Regions from separate parts of the Pseudoduganella sp. LjRoot289 genome, predicted to be linked through region 1. Evidence: predicted binding sites of a transcription regulator. Region 1 holds the regulator's gene; each other region holds the start of a gene.
What was found. The regulator FNR, encoded in region 1, switches genes on or off when oxygen is low (the NO sensors DNR and NnrR bind a similar motif). The targets are predictions, from matches to a motif close to TTGATNNNNATCAA.

Region 1 (5,268 bases):
AGGCTGCTACAACTGCCACTCGCAGATGATACGGCCGTTCCGCGCCGAGACGGAACGCTACGGCCATTATTCCGTGGCCGGCGAATTCGTCTACGACAGGCCTTTCCAGTGGGGCTCCAAGCGCACCGGCCCGGACCTGGCACGCGTGGGCGGGCGCTACAGCGACGAATGGCACCGCACCCACCTGGGCAACCCGCGCGACGTGGTACCGGAATCGAATATGCCGAACTACCCGTGGCTGGCCAGGACCGCGCTCAAGCCGGCCGACATCGTACCCAAGCTGCGCGCATTGCAGCGCCTGGGCGACCCGTACTCGGACGCCGAGGTCCAGGCCGCGCCGGCCGAACTGGAAGGCAAAACCGAAGAAGATGCCCTGATCGCCTACCTGCAAGGCCTGGGCACGCAGATCAAGACGAGGAACTGACATGGATACCCTGTTTGAAAACGCCAGCCGCGCGATGACCGTCGTATCGTTCATCACCTTCCTGGGCATCGTCGCCTGGGCTTATGCGCGGCGCAACCAGGCCGCCTTCGCGCAGGCCGCGCAACTGCCGTTCGCCGACGAGGAGAAGGACCATGTCTGACTTCACGAGCAGCTTCTGGAACATCTACATCGCCCTGCTTACACTGCTGGGCGTGTTCGGCTGCGGCGTGCTGCTGTATTCGCAGTCCAGGCACAAGACCAAAGGCGGAGAACTGACCACCGGCCACGTGTGGGACGACGACCTGACCGAACTCAATACGCCCATGCCGCGCTGGTGGATGTGGCTGTTCTACATCACCATCGTGTTCGGCCTGGGCTATCTGTACCTGTATCCCGGCCTGGGCGACTATGCCGGCAAACTGGGATGGCAGTCCGGCGGCCAGTACGGCGCGGAACTGAAGAAGGCGGAGGCCGAGTACGGCCCGCTGTTCAGCCAGTACCTCAAGCAGGACTTGAAAGCGGTGGCGGCCGATCCCAAGGCGCAGGCCATCGGCGAGCGCCTGTTCCTGACCTACTGCGCGCAGTGCCACGGTTCCGACGCACGCGGCAACAAGGGCTTTCCCAACCTGACCGACCAGGACTGGCTGCACGGCGGCACGCCGGAAATCATCAAGACCACCATCATGAACGGCCGCCACGGCGTGATGCCGCCCATGGGCGCCGCGCTCGGCTCGGACAAGGATGTGGAGAACGTGGCGCACTATGTCCTGAGCCTGTCCGGCGCCACCGCCGATCCGATCAAGGTGGTCTTCGGCAAGAGCAAATTCAACGCCTGCATGGGCTGCCATACCGGCGCCGGCACCGGCAACCAGGCGCTGGGCGCGCCCAACCTGACGGACAAGGTATGGCTGTTCGGCGGCAGCGCCGAGACCATCATGGAAACCATCAACAAGGGCCGCAACAACACCATGCCGGCCTTCGGCGAATTCCTCGGCGAGGGCAAGGTGCACGTGCTGTCGGCCTATGTGTGGGGCCTGTCGAACCAGGGCAACCAGGGCAACAAAGATGAACGCGCCGTCGCAAGTCATTAACATGTACGCCGCCCGCGAGGAGATCTATCCTCGCGAGACGGCGGGCCGCTACGCCAGCCTGCGCTGGGTCTGCGTCTGGCTCACGCAACTGGCCTTCTACGGCACTCCGTGGCTGGGCTGGAACGGCCGCCAGGCATTGCTGTTCGACCTGGCGGCGCGCAAGTTCTACATCTTCGGCCTGGTGCTGTGGCCGCAGGACTTCATCTACCTGGCGGCGCTGCTCATCATTTGCGCCTACCTGCTGTTCCTGGCCACGGCCATCGCCGGCCGCGTATGGTGCGGCTTCGCCTGCCCGCAGACGGTGTACACCGAGATCTTCCTGTGGATAGAACGCAGGTTCGAAGGCACGCGCAGCGCCCAGATGCGCCTGGCGAAGCAAGGGCCCAGCTTCAACAAAGCCTGGCGCAAGGGCGGCAAGCACCTGGCCTGGGGCGCCGTGGCGCTGTGGACCGGCTACACCTTCGTCGGTTACTTCACGCCGGTCAAAGCGCTGGCGCTGGAGGCGCTGCAGCTGAGTTTCGGTCCGTGGGAATGGTTCTGGGTGCTGTTCTACAGCCTGGCCACCTACGGCAACGCGGGCTGGCTGCGCGAGCAGGTGTGCAAATACATGTGCCCCTACGCCCGCTTCCAGAGTTCGATGTTCGACCGCGACACCCTGATCATCACCTACAACGCAAAACGCGGCGAGCCGCGCGGCCCTCTGGGAAAAAAGGCGGCGAACGGCGCAGGGGGCGCCGGCGGCAGCTGCATCGACTGTTCCATGTGCGTGCAGGTTTGCCCGGTCGGCATCGACATCCGCAAGGGCCTGCAGTACGAATGCATAGGCTGCGCCGCCTGCGTGGACGCCTGCAACGGCGTGATGGACAAGACCGGCCAGCCGCGCGGGCTGATCCTCTACAGCACCGACCACGCGCTGGCCGAAGGCTACACGCCGGCGCAGATCCGCCGCCACGCGCTGCGCCCGAGGGTGCTGGTGTACGCGGCCATCCTGGCCCTGATCGTGGGCGCCGTGGGTAGCGCGCTGTGGCTGCGCACACCCCTGAAGATGGACGTGATACGCGACCGGGGCGCCATGGGGCGCGAGGTGGAGGACGGCATGATAGAGAACGTCTACCGCCTGCAAATCATGAACACCTCGGAGCGGCAACACCGCTACCGTATCAGCGTCTCCGGCCTGCCCTCGCTGGCGCTGGTCACGCCCGCCGAGGTGGCGCTGGCCGGCACGGAGACGCGGGCCGTGCCGGTCCGCCTGCGGGCCGCACACGGCGATGGCGAAAAAGGCTCGAACAAGATAGCGATCGAACTGACGGCGCTGGACGATCCGGCGCTGCGGGTGAAGGAAAAAGCGGTATTCATCGTACCGCGCAGATGACAAGGAAAAGATGATGCAATCCCCTGCAATAAAGAAACCCAGGGACTCCGCGCCGCGGCCATGGTGGGAGCAGCGCTGGCCATGGCTGCTGATGCTGGGGCCCTTCATCGTGCTGCTGGCGGGCTTCTACACCGGCTGGCTGGCCTTCTCGCAAGCGGATGCGCTGGTGGCGGGCGACTACTACAAGCGCGGCAAGGCCATCAACCAGGACCTGCGGCGCGACAAGGCCGCCAGCGCGCTGGGCTTGTCCGCCGTGCTGCGTTACGACGTGGCGCGCGGCATCCTGACCGGGAAGATCGACAGCGCGCAGCACGCCGTTCCCCGGCGCGTGACACTGCGCCTGGCGCATGCCACGCAGCCGGCCAAGGACATCATGCTGGAATTGAAGCCCGCCGAGGACGGGGTTTTCGGCGCCGTGCTGCCGATGCTGGAGCGCAGCCGCTGGCAGGTGCTGCTGGAGAGCGGGCAGCGCGAGTGGCGCCTGGAAGGCAACTGGAACTGGCCGCTGCAGCGCGAAATCACCGTGCGGGCCGATTGACGAAGGTCAGCCGCAGCGGTCGGTGCCGGCCGTGATGGCCTTCAGGCGCGGCGGATCGAGCAGCTCGATTTCGCGGTTGCTCACCCTGAGCAAGCCTTCCTTCTTGAACCTGGACAGCAGGCGGCTGATGCTCTCGATGGTCAGCCCCAGGTAGTTGCCGATTTCCTCGCGCGACATGCGCAGCTGGAACTGGGTGGCCGAATAGCCGCGCGCCTCGTAGCGCGAGGACAGGTTGACGATGAAGGCGGCGAAACGCTGGGTGGCCTGCATATTGCCCAGCAACAACATCACGCTCTGCTCGCGCGTGATCTCCTGGCTCATCATGCGATGGAAATGGCGCAGCAAGGTTGGCATATCGGCCAGCAATTGCTGCAGGCTGGAGAACGGTATCTCGCACACCTCGCTGTCTTCCAGCGCCAGGGCGTTGCAGTGGTGGCGGTCGGTGCTGATGGCGTCCATGCCGAGCAGCTCGCCGGCCATCTGGAAGCCGGTGATCTGCTCGGCGCCGTCCGGGTTCACCTGGTAGGTCTTGAAATGGCCGAGACGGATCGCATACAGGCTGGTAAAGGCGTCGCCGATGCGGAACAGCGTGCCGCCGCGCGGCACCTTGCGGCGGCGGCCGATGATCTGGTCCAGGCGTTCCATGTCGGCTTCGCCCAGTCCCATCGGCAGGCAAAGCTGGTGCATGCTGCAGGTGGCGCAGCTGGCGCGCAGCACGTCGACCGTCATGCCGGGGATGGTCAGGGAGGGCAGCTCGATACTCATGCGTCCAGTGTAATCGATCCCGCCCTGCCGCACGCCTAATCCGCAGTCAGGCGATCAGGTATTCCCGCGCCATCTGGCGCGCGCGGTGCAAACGGCTTTTCGCCGCCGGCACGCTCAGGCCCAGTTCCGCGGCGATTTCGGCGATGCTCATCTCGGCGAAGTCGCGCAGCAAGATCGCCTGGCGGTAGTCGGCCGGCAACGACTCAAGCGTCTGCACCAGGTCCAGGCGCAGCCCGGCCGTGTCCTGCGCGGCCAGCCACTGCTCGGCGCGCTCTTCGTCGTAGGGGTCGTAGTTGAGCGCGATCCGCCCCAGGCGGCGGCACTCGCGCTGCACCACCTTGAACATCCAGCCGGAGAAGGCCGCCAGCACGCGCAAGGAAGCCAGGCGGCGCGACAGTACCAGCAGCGCTTCCTGCACCGCGTCGTCGATGTCGCCGGCCAGGCAGGAGCGCCGGGCGTAGCGGCGGATATCGGGCTGGCACAGGCGCAGCAACTGGGCCAGCGCGGCCGGATCGCCGCCGTGGGCGGCGTCCAGCACAGGCCAATGTGTTTCAGAGAGTGCCATTCTTTTTCACTTTATCGAGACGGCGCCCAAACATGGCGCACATGGGGCAGAAGCCGAACAAGCCCGTGGCCGCGATGCCGCCGGCCGATGCCGCCAGCAGGGCGCCGGCCATACCGCCAACGCCGAGCCAGGCGATAGCCGCCGCCAGCAGCCCGGCTGCCACGCGCAGCACGCGCTCGCCGCTTGTCACATTCTTAACATAGAACATTTTGCCCTCCTTTGGGATAGTTGGCTAGATGAGGACCAGCCTCCCCAGACCAGAGGCGGGCGCGCCGCATCTGGATTCGCCGCTTGCCGAATATTTTTCAAAATATTTTTCTTTTCCGGCCGGGCGGGTTAGGCTACGCCCATGACCGCCGCAAAAAAACCACCCCGTCCCCCCATCCTGGACCAGCACCTGTGCTTCAAGCTGTATTCGACATCGCTGAAGATGACGCAGCTGTACAAGCCCATGCTGGCCGAGCTTAATCTCACTTATCCACAATATCTGGTGATGGTGGTGCTGTGGGAGGA
Region 2 (5,268 bases), 5.3 Mb from region 1:
TGCACCAGCGGATCGTACAGGCTGTCGACCACCACGCGGTCGACTTCGGTTTCCGCGCCCTCGATGGTCAGTTCGACTTCCTTGCCCAGGTCCTTGGCCAGTTCGCGCACCAGGCGCGGGAATTTCTGGAACAAACGGCCCACCGGCTGCATGCGGGTGGCCAGCGTGGCGCGCTGCAGTTCGCTCGAGTAGCGCGAGGCGCGTTCCAGCGTCTCGGTCAGCGCCGACATCAGGCTGGCGGCCTGGCCTTCGAATTTGAACTGCTGCAGGCGCTCGAGCAGCACCGCGGCCTGGTTGGCGGCCTGCACCGATTCGCCGGCCACTTCCAGCAGCGCGTCGAGCTTGACGGCGTCGATACGGATGCTTTCTTCCTTGGCCGGCTGGGCGTGCGCCTTGTCGTCGCGCTCCGGGCGGGCGCGCACGGCTGCCGCGGCGGGGGCCGGGGCCGCTTCGCCATGCACTTCGGCCAGCGCGGCGACGCCGGCGGCGACACCTTCGGACACCGCCTGGCCGGCAGCCGATGCGGCGGCGGCCGGCGCCGGCGCGCTGCGGGTGTACGTGCCTTCCGGGACGACGGCGATATACATGCCTTCCCAGTCCAGGCCGTCGGCGCCGTTCGCGCCGGCAGCCGCTGGCGCGGCGCTGGCGGCGGCAACGGCGGGCGCGGCGGCCGGGACCGGCGCGGCCGGCTTGGCAGCCGCTTTCGGCGCCGAGGCCTTGCCTTCGATCGCGTCGGTCAGGATTTTTTCCAGCTCGGCCGGCATGGCCGGCAGGTCTTCCGCGGCGCCGCCGTTGTTCAGTTCGGTCAGCTGGTCGGCCACGAAGCCGGACGCCATCAGCGCCGCCTCGATCGCGATCGGCGTGACCGGCGCGGCGCCGGTGCGCAGCGCGTCGAACAGGTTTTCGGTCAGGTGGCAGGCCGACACCAGCGCGCCCAGGCTCATGAAGCCGGCGCCGCCCTTGATGGTGTGGAAGGCCCGGAACACCGCGTTCAGCGTTTCCTTGTTTTCAGGATCGCGTTCGAGGCGCAGCAGGTTTTCCTCGACATTTACCGCCAAGTCCATCGCCTCGACGACGAACTCCTTGAGCATATCGTCCATTAGAATCCCAGATCGGCAAGAAGGTCATCGACATTGTCCTGGTTCAACGCCACCGTCGGGGCGGAGGGGCCGGACATCAGCGACACCTCTTTTTGCGCGATCTTCTCGCGCACCTCGGTCGGAGCATTGTCGCGCAGCAACTGCGCCAACTCGGTCTCCACCGTCTTGGTGATCACCACCACCTTCTTGATCAGCTGGCCGGTGATGTCCTGGAAATCCTGCGCCATCATGATGTCGAGCAGGCGGGCCTTCTCGGCCTCGGTGGCCTCGGACACGGCTTGCGCAAAGGCGCGCGAATCGCCGGCCAGGGACTTGAACTGGTCGATGCTGAGCTTGCCCGCGTACAGGTCGGCCCAGCGCTCTTCCATTTCCTTGGATTTCTTCGACAGCACATCCTGCGCCGGCATGCCGTCGTCCAGGGTGTTGAGCACCTTGTTGGCGGCCTGTTCGGTCAGCGAGGCGACGTATTCCAGGCGGTCCTGGGCGTCGACGATCTGGGTCGAGGCCTCGGTCAGCGCCTTGTCGTAGCCCAGTTCGCGCAGCGAATCGTGCAGCAGGCGCACGATGCCGCCCAGGCGCTCGAACATCGGGTTGCCCTCGTGGTCGTGGGTGGCGGCGGCCGGCGCGGCGGCTGCGGGGGCGGCGGCCGGGGCTGCGGCTGCTGGGGCTGCTGGGGCGGCGGCCGGAGCCGGGCGGGAGGCGGAGACTTCGTCGAACAAGCTCTCCAGGTCGTCTTCGGCGGATGCGGCTGCAGCAGGGGCCGGTGCGGGTTCTGTAGCGCGTTGCGCGGACACTTCATCAAATAGTGCATCGAAATCATCAGCGGCGTTGGTCATATCCCTGCTTCTCCATAATTTGTCAAAATGCTGCACATGCTGTTCACCCCGGCGTCCCTCGTGATGACACCCGGCAATATTCAACCGCTTACGCGAGTGTAGCAGGGGGCTGCCCGCTAATTCAATCACCAGTGCCGGAAAGCGGCCTGCCCTGCCCTGCCGCGTGGCGAAAAGGAAGTTTACTGTTGTATTTGCAGATACTAACATCGCTGGATGCCATCCGGGTATGCCCCATGGGAACAAATACGGGCGGCGGCGAAAAAATCGCGCCGGGACAGCTTGGCGTTTTGGGCACCTAACCGGAAGTTTCTTGATAAATATCAAGTCTTTCCATCCTAATAATGGGCCAAATCGGGGCTACAATAAAGTATGAGGCCCGATGCCAGCCCGATACCCCGCGAAAGGAGCTGCTTATGTACCGCAAAATCCTGATTACAACCGATGGTTCGGCTGTCTCGAGCATGACGGCGTGCGCCGGCGTCTCCTTCGCCCAGCAAATGGGCGCCGATGTGCTGGCTTTATTTGTCGCCCCTGAATACCAATACCCGATTTATGTCGAGATCATCCCGCCCAGCTATCCGAGCGAAGAGGAATACCGCGCCGCCATGCGCCGCGCCGGGGCAGACCATGTGCAACCCATCCTGGAAGCCTGCCGCAAGAAAGGCCTGGAATGCGAGGGCATGACGGCCTTCGCCGAGAGCACGGCGCTGAAAATCGTCGAAGTGGCGGAACAGCAAGGCTGCGACCTGATCTTCATGGGCTCGCACGGCCGCAGCGGCTGGGGCCAGTTGCTGCTGGGCAGCGTCACCCACAAAGTGCTGTCGCATTCCAAGCTGCCGGTGCTGGTGCACCGCCTGATCAAAGAGCCGCTGCCGGACTGACCGCGACTTAACGCAGGTGGCGGCCGCGCCGCCACCTTCTCCCCATACCCAGTCATTCACCCCACGCAACCCAATGATAAGAATTGTCATAGCAGACGACCACACCATCATGCGCGAAGGACTCAAGCGCATCCTCGACGGAGCACCCGACATCGACATCGTAGGCGAGGCCATAGACGGCTTCGAAGTGCTGAACCACATCCGCCAGGGCGGCTTCGACCTGCTGCTGCTGGACCTGTCCATGCCGGGCCGCAGCGGTGTCGAGCTGATCCGCCAGATCAAGAGCGAAGCGCCCAAGCTGGCCATCCTCATCCTTACCATGCACGAGGAAGAGCAGTACGCGGTGCGCGCCATCCGCGCCGGCGCCCAGGGCTATCTGACCAAGGAAAGCGCCGGCACCCAGCTGGTGGGGGCGATCCGCCGCGTGGCCGCAGGCCGCCCCTACATCAGCACCGAGGTGGCCGAGCAACTGGCCCTGAACATCATGATGCCGAACGAGAGCCTGTTGCATAAACAGCTGTCGGACCGCGAATTCGAGGTTTTTTCGCTCTTGGTGGCAGGAAAATCGATCACCGAAATCGCCAATGGCTTGCATCTTAGTGTAAAGACGGTCAGCACCCACAAAACCCGCATCATGCAGAAGATGGGCATGAATTCCCTCTCTGAGATGGTGCAGTATGCCGTCGCCCACCGCCTGCTCTCCCCCTTCAAGACCTAGGAATATTCCTACGGACGGGCGCAGACTCCTACGCCCACATTCAGCCTCTGCTGATATCCCCGGCAAGATCATGTTGGCATACTGAAATCACACGTCAGAAGTTGCCAGATGTTCATAATTGTCACAGGGAGAAAAGCATGCAGTCCACGCAAATATCTGAGTTCCGCCCCGGCATGCCGGTGGCGCAGCCGCCCGGTCTGGAAGCGGGACGCCAGCGCCAAGGCCGCCTGTGGTCGAATCTGAAGGAAGTCTGCGAACTGCTGCACATCCCTCCGGTCAATATCGCCCATTCCGAAGAACTGCTGTTCCAGCACGTGCAGTTCAAGACCGGCCAGCGCATCCACACCATCGGCCAGCCTTTCGACATGCTCTACATCGTCAACTCCGGCTTCCTGAAGACCGTGCTGATCGACGAATTCGGCAACGAACAGGTACTCAGCTTCCCGATGAAGGGCGACATGATGGGCGTGGACGGCATCCACACCCGCCATTACTCGTCCGAGGCGGTGGCGCTGTCGGACTGCGACCTGATCCTGCTGCCCTTCCGCAAGCTGGCCGCGCTGGGCCGTGTGCATATCGAACTGGAAAACATGATGTACGGCGTGATGAGCCGCGAACTGGTGCGCGAGCAAGCCATGATAGGCATGCTGGGCGCGCTCAGCGCCGAGGCGCGCGTGGCGCGCTTCCTGGTGGCGCTGTCGGACCGCTTCGCGCAAATGGGCTACTCCAGCAAGCTGTTCAACCTGCGCATGACGCGCCACGAAATCGGCAGCTACCTGGGCCTGACGCTGGAGACCGTCAGCCGTACGCTGTCAGCCTTCAACGAAGTCGGCCTGATCAGCGTGGACCAGCGCACCATCGGCATCAAGGATCCGGAAGCGCTGAAAAACCTGCGCCGGCTGCCGCCGTCGCGCGCGCGCGGACGCCAGCCCTCGGCCAGCCGCGCCAAGGCGGCCGCAGCGGCCGCCGCCGCCGCCGTGGTGGTTGCCGCGACACCGTCCCAGCCCGCAGAGCCGGCCGAACCGATGGTCGCCGCCTGAGGCCTTGCCCCCCTTTCCCAGTTTGGCCCGCCCCGGCGGGCCTTTTTTATGGGCCGCCAAAAATACCCTTGCAAATACGGCACGCCTGGTGAATAATGCAAATGCGAATCGTTCTCATTTAAAGGAGTAGAGCAATGCATGCAGACAAATCCCCGGCCTCCCCCCTGGTTCCGGCGGCCAGCGCCGCCATCCCTGCCCCGCTGCGCACGGCACCGGCCGTCCGCCGCCTGACCAGCGCCGGCCTGATGCAAGACCAGCGCGAAGTGGAAATCGAACACGGCAGCAAGATCTACCGCCTGCGCATCACCCAGCTCGGCAAGCTGATCCTGACCGCCTGAGCGCCCCCCTGTCGTCCCCTTCCCCAGCCAGCCAGCCGCCCCGCGGCAGCCAGCCACCCTGACCTAGCGAGGAGTGCCTGATGGCTATTATCGACCGTAGCAACCCGATTTTTCTCACCACCAACAAGGACGGCCAGCGCCCGGAGCTGATGCTGTCGGCCGTGCTGCACCTGATGTCGCACTACACGGCCAGCGCCGGCGAGAGCGGCGCCTGTCTGAAACTGGCTTGCGTCATCGAACGCCACCTGAAGGCGCTGGCCGGACTGCCGGAACTGGCGCCGGTGCTGAGCGCCACCTGCCTGCAGTTGTCCGAGCAATGGGCCGGGGTGGTCGAGCGCGCCATGCCGGCCCCGGA
Region 3 (5,268 bases), 3.7 Mb from region 1:
TGCTGTCCATGAGGTAGGCGCGGCAGGGATCGCCCGGGAACATCACTTCGAAGATGTGCGACTGGCCCATGTGCCGCATCACCATCTGGCGCAGGTAGCGCAGGCCGTAGGACCAGTGGCGCATGCGCACCGGCAGGCCGTAGACGGCGATCTCCATGATGAAGCTGGCCGGCACGGTCTCGAACACGACCGGATTGCATTCCAGACCCAGTTCGACGGCCAGCGCTTCGATGGCGGCGGCGTGGCGGCTCATGGCTCCGCCGCCGCGTGCACGAAGAAGCGGCGGATCGCTTGCCAGATGTCCTCCGGCTGCATCAGCACGCTGATGCCGGCCGCGCGGCCGGCATGCTGCTGGGCCTGGAACAGGCGGCGCAGCTCGCTGTCGCGGGCGGCCGCCTGCGCGGCGGCCAGGCCGGGCACGGTCTCCAGGTAGCCCATATAGTTCAGCAGCGGCGCCAGTTGCCCCAGCGCCTGGCTGGCGGCGACCCGGTCTTCGCTGTAGTTCTCGCCGTCGGAGGCGTAGAACAGGTAGACGTTGTGGCGCGCGCCGCCATAGTCGCGCCGCACCAGTGCGTGCGCCAGCTCGAACGCGCTGGACGCTTGCGTGCCGCCTTCGCCGGCGATCTGGAAGAAATCCTGCTCCGGGAATTCCCAGGCGCGGGTGGTGTGGGCGATGAAGCGCACCGCCACTTCGCTGTACTTGCGGCGCAGGCCTTGCAAGGCGAAGTAGAAGAAGGTCTTGGCCAGCTTGCGTTCGGGCAGCGTCATGCTGGCTGACACGTCCAGCGCGCACAGCACGACGGCGCCGCTGGCCGCGCGCGGCCGGGCCACGTGCTGGTGGTAGCGCAGGTCGCTGCTGGCGAAGGCGTGCGGCGGCGCCCCTGTGCTGGCCGCGGCCGGCAGCGCGACGCGGCGCCGGATGGCTTGCTTGACGGTGCGGCGGCGGTCCAGTTGCGACGGTGCGCCGTGCGTGTCCCAGCCGCTGCGCGCGCTCGCCAGCTCGCGCCCGGGCGCCGGCTTGGGCTCCAGCAAGGGCAGGCGCATTTCCTCCCACAAGCAGTCCATGATGTCGCTGGCCGCAAATTCGAGCAGTATGGGAACGCTGTCGCCGTTGTAAGCACCGCCGGCGTCGCTGCCGCCGGCGCCGCCGGAACTGCCGATGCCCTCGCCGTCGCCGCCCCCGCCGTGCACGGCCGCTTCGCCGTCGTGCGGGCCGCCGTCATCGCGTCCGGGCCGCAGCATGTCGCCCGGACGGCCTGCGCCCCTGCCTGCGCCGCTGCCCGCGCCGGGCGGGGCGGCCAGGCGGAAGCGCGCGTGCTCCAGCAGATGCAGCGGTATTTTTACCGGCCGGTCCTGCGGCCCGGTGATCAGGTCCGGACTGTCCAACATGCGCGGCAGGTAGGCGCGCACCGCCTCGCGCACCTTGTCGTTGTGCCGCAGCCAGTCGCGCTCGCCGCGCGAGAACAGCGCATACCAGCGCTGCGGCTGCAAATCCGGATGCTGCTGCCTGTCGCCCATGGAGCACCTCCGGGCCGTCATTCCTGCGCCAGCAGGGTGGTGACGTAGGCCAGCGCTTCGCGCGCGCTGTGGCTGTCGTAGCCGTACTCGTCAACGAGCCGCTGTTCGACCGCGGCGACCCGGCCGCGCATGGCGTCGTCGGGCCGGTGTTCGGAACTGACCAGGCGCAGCACGTCGCGGCGCTGTTCGAACAGGTATTGCTGGATGGCTTCGCGCAGGGGCGCGTGGCTGGCCAGGCTGAACCGCTCACCGCGCTTGTAGGCGCCCATGGCCTTGCGCACCACCTCCTGCCGGAACGACTGCTTGCCCGCCTCGCTGACATGGATCTTTTCCTCCACAGCGCGCAGGAAGCGCTCGTCCGGGCGGCGTTCGTCGCTGGTGATGGGATCGCTGACCTGGCGGTTGTCCAGCATGGCTTCCACCTCGTCCAGGTATTTGTCCAGCAAGTCCTGCGCCTCCCGTTCGAAGGAGACGAACAGCGCGCGGTGCACGTCTTCCTTCACCCAGCCGTTGTAGAAGGCCTTGCGCGCCACCACCAGGTGCGCGATCCAGCGCCGCTTGCACCTGGCGTCGATACGGGCGTCGCCGTCGATCGCTTCCTTCAGCGCCAGCAGCACGTCCATGGTGCCCAGGCTGGCGCGGCCGGAGCGGATGATGGCGTGCGACAGCGCATTGACCACGAAGCGCGGCGATACCCCTGCCAGGCCCTCGTCCGCCGCCCCTTCGCGCGCGCGCGCGGCGGCGCGTTCGGGCCGCTGCATGCCGTCGACGTCTTCGCCGGCCCGCAGCCGCACCGTGCGTATCGCTTCGTCCTCCTTGCCATCGGCGTCCGGCAAACGGCTCAGGATGGCGAACACGGCCGCCGCATGCAGCGCGTGCGGATCCAGGTGCACGTCGCGGAAGGCGGGCGCGGCGGACTTGATCAGCTTGCCGTATATGCGCGCTTCCTCGCGGTAGTCCAGCGTGTATGGCACCTGCACGATGACCATGCGGTCGAGCAGCGCCTCGTTCTCGCTCTCCTGCACGAAACGGCGGAACTCGGCCAGGTTGGTGTGGGCGACGATGGTCTCGTCCAGGTGGATCAGCGGAAAGCGCGCCACCTTGACGTTCTTTTCCTGCGTCAGCGTCAGCAGCAGGTGCAGGAATTCGCGCTTCGCCTTCAGGATCTCTATCATTTCCAGCATGCCGCGGCTGGCGGCGTAGACGGCGCCCGACCAGGACCAGGCGCGCGGATCGCCCTCGTCGCCCACCTCGGCCACCTTGGCCAGGTCGATCGAACCGACCAGGTCGGACATGTCGGCCGTGGACGGGTCGTGCGGCGCGTAGGTGCCGATGCCGCTGCGGCCCGCCTCGGAGATGACCATGCGCTCGACCGGCATTTGCAGGAAGTCGCCGCCGTGCTGCTGCTCCAGCCGCGCGCGGCAGTGCGGACACAGTTCACCGGACGCCTCGGCGCCATAGGTTTCGCGGAAGCTGCCGCGCAAGGTGTGCGGCAGCAAATGCAGCGGCGACTCATGCACCGGGCAGCCGGCGATGGCGTACAGTGCGCCGGCCTCGGTCTGGCTGTATTCCTCGAGGCCGCGCTTGAGCAGGATGACGAGGGTGGATTTGCCGCCGGATGGCGGACCGAGCAGCAGCAGCAGCCGGCGCCCGACTTCGGAGCCGGCCGCCGCCGCCTGGAAATAGCTGGTGACGCGGGCGATGGCATCGTCCATGCCGAACAGTTCTTCTGCGAACAGCCCGCCGGGATGGCTCTCTCCGCTCCAGCGCAGCATGTCCCAGGTGTACTGGTGCGCGCTGCGCGCCAGCAGGGAGGGCGCGGCCGGGGAGGCCGCCAGCACCTGCTCCATGAATAGTCCGAAGTTGCCGCGCCATGGTTCGGCGCGGTGCTGCTGGGTGTAGGCGTGCAGGCAGTTCAGGAATTGCTGATGCTGGGCCACGGTGGTCTCCTCCGGTTTGCCCCAGTATCGTCCGTGGAGCAAAGCAGAGGCTGATCTGGGTCAATGGTGCTGAGGGAACTTTGCGGTTTGCGGAGGTTCAGTCCGCACGAACCTTATTGGAGTGCGGCGTTGTGGAAGCCGTTGACAGGCCGGCGCATCAGGCCCTGGCTCGGGCCGATCAGGCCGCGCTGGGTTGCCACCACCACCGCGTGGGTGCGGGCGGTGGCGTCGAGCTTGCTCATCAAACCCTTCACGTGGGTCTTCACCGTGCCGACGCCGATGCCCAGTTCGCGCGCGATGGACTTGTTGCAGCAGCCCTGGGCCAGCAGGCGCAGCACGTCGGTTTCGCGGCCGGTCAGGGACTCGCGGCTCAGGCTGTCGGCCACGCAGCGGGTCACCGATTCGCTCAGGTGGCGCAGACCCTGGCTCAGGGAACGCGTAGCCTTCACCAGTTCGTCGGCGCTGCAGCCTTGCAGCAGATAGCCGTGCACGCCGCTGTCCATGGCCATGCGCACTTCCCATTCCTTGTCGAACTGGGTCACGATGAGCACGCGCGGGGCCGGGCTGTAGCGGTCCTGCGGCATCTGGCGGGCGGCGGCGATGCCGCCCTGGTAGTCGGCCACGATGACGTGGGCCATGCTGAGGGCATGCGGGCAGACCGCGTGCGTGGAGACGGAGAAGTCGGCATGGTCGCCGAGGATGACGCGCAGACCCGCCGTCATGACCGGGTCTGCATGCATGATGTGAACGTTCAGGGTATGGGGTTGCATGGTGGTTCTCCTGCGTGCTGCAGCAGCGGGCGCTGCTGCTTCTCATGCATACATGATGGACGGGCAACGCAGGCAGGGCAAGTTAAGAGATGTTAATCCGGTTTAACATCGGCTTTGCACGCGGTTTGCGCGCGGCTTGCACGCTAGCCGGCCCGCAGCGCGAGCCAGGCCAGCAGCGCGGCCGGCAGCAGCAAGCCGTAAAAGCCGGCATAGACAAAGCCAAACGCCCCCCCTGCGCAGCCCACGCCGAAGGCCAGGATGGGCCACAGGAATTTGGCGCAGCGGCGGTGGATGGACGTGTCGGCGCCGCCGCGCAGGATGTCGACCAGGTCGATCACCAGCTGCGTGACGTTGCCCGTCATGACCGTGGTTGGTGTCAGGTTGGCGAGCAGCAACTTAGCGGCGGCATTCTGCACGCCCATCGCGGCGGCGCCCAGGGTGCCGGCCAGCAGCGCCAGCGGCGTGTCGGAGGCGGTCAGGGGCAGTGCGGCCAAGCCCGCCAGCATGAAGCCCAGCAGCAAGACTAATTGCAGCCACAATACCGAACGCAGCGGCGCTGCCTGGCCCCGCTCCAGCCACAGGATGTACAGGCGGGTCAGGGCGACGGCCGCCACGAAAGACGCAAAGGCGAGGAATTTGATCGTTACGCTGCTGCCGCCTGGCCGCGCCAGCTCGCTGCCGATCAGCACGAAGTTGCCGGTGACGTGGGCGGTGAACAGCCCGAACAGGGCCACAAAGCCCAGCGTGTCGACGTAGCCCGCGATGAAGCCGAGGGCGACCGCCTGCCTTCCCGCCTGCCGGGCAGCCAGCTGCGCCGCGCCCGGGTCCGCTGCAGGGACCGCCGCCTCGCCGGTTTTACTGTCAATGAGCTTGCCGTCCGCCATGAAATCCTCCACATCCTGTCAATGCAGGCACTGTAACGCAGGCGGCCGCCGTGCGCGCTCTCCCATATGCCCTAGGCGGGCCGTTCCCAGGGCGGCGTTTCCTTGAACGCCTCGGCCAGGAAATCGATCATCACGCGCACCTTGGCGCTCAGGTGA

Region 2: the regulator FNR is predicted to act here: its motif matches at 2,247-2,260, upstream of ACSQ8Y_RS01690 (universal stress protein).
Region 3: the regulator FNR is predicted to act here: its motif matches at 3,509-3,522, upstream of ACSQ8Y_RS08400 (serine protein kinase).

The regions. Positions count from the first base shown of each region.
Region 1 is NZ_CAXUPN020000001.1:5,661,249-5,666,516, forward strand. Features, by position in the region: gene ccoO (cytochrome-c oxidase, cbb3-type subunit II) at 1-424, shown strand, start outside; gene ACSQ8Y_RS24250 (cbb3-type cytochrome oxidase subunit 3) at 426-584, shown strand; gene ccoP (cytochrome-c oxidase, cbb3-type subunit III) at 577-1,515, shown strand; gene ccoG (cytochrome c oxidase accessory protein CcoG) at 1,490-2,887, shown strand; gene ACSQ8Y_RS24265 (FixH family protein) at 2,898-3,425, shown strand; gene fnr (fumarate/nitrate reduction transcriptional regulator Fnr) at 3,432-4,190, opposite strand; gene ACSQ8Y_RS24275 (RNA polymerase sigma factor) at 4,237-4,755, opposite strand; gene ACSQ8Y_RS24280 (YgaP-like transmembrane domain) at 4,742-4,963, opposite strand; gene ACSQ8Y_RS24285 (MarR family winged helix-turn-helix transcriptional regulator) at 5,105-5,268, shown strand, end outside.
Region 2 is NZ_CAXUPN020000001.1:385,405-390,672, reverse strand. Features, by position in the region: gene ACSQ8Y_RS01700 (chemotaxis protein CheA) at 1-1,100, opposite strand, end outside; gene ACSQ8Y_RS01695 (protein phosphatase CheZ) at 1,100-1,936, opposite strand; gene ACSQ8Y_RS01690 (universal stress protein) at 2,350-2,817, shown strand; gene ACSQ8Y_RS01685 (response regulator) at 2,891-3,535, shown strand; gene ACSQ8Y_RS01680 (Crp/Fnr family transcriptional regulator) at 3,673-4,575, shown strand; gene hemP (hemin uptake protein HemP) at 4,710-4,913, shown strand; gene ACSQ8Y_RS01670 (hypothetical protein) at 4,994-5,268, shown strand, end outside.
Region 3 is NZ_CAXUPN020000001.1:1,956,318-1,961,585, forward strand. Features, by position in the region: gene ACSQ8Y_RS08390 (SpoVR family protein) at 1-253, opposite strand, end outside; gene ACSQ8Y_RS08395 (DUF444 family protein) at 250-1,518, opposite strand; gene ACSQ8Y_RS08400 (serine protein kinase) at 1,536-3,458, opposite strand; gene ACSQ8Y_RS08405 (LuxR C-terminal-related transcriptional regulator) at 3,572-4,228, opposite strand; gene ACSQ8Y_RS08410 (YoaK family protein) at 4,372-5,112, opposite strand; gene ACSQ8Y_RS08415 (LysR family transcriptional regulator) at 5,184-5,268, opposite strand, start outside.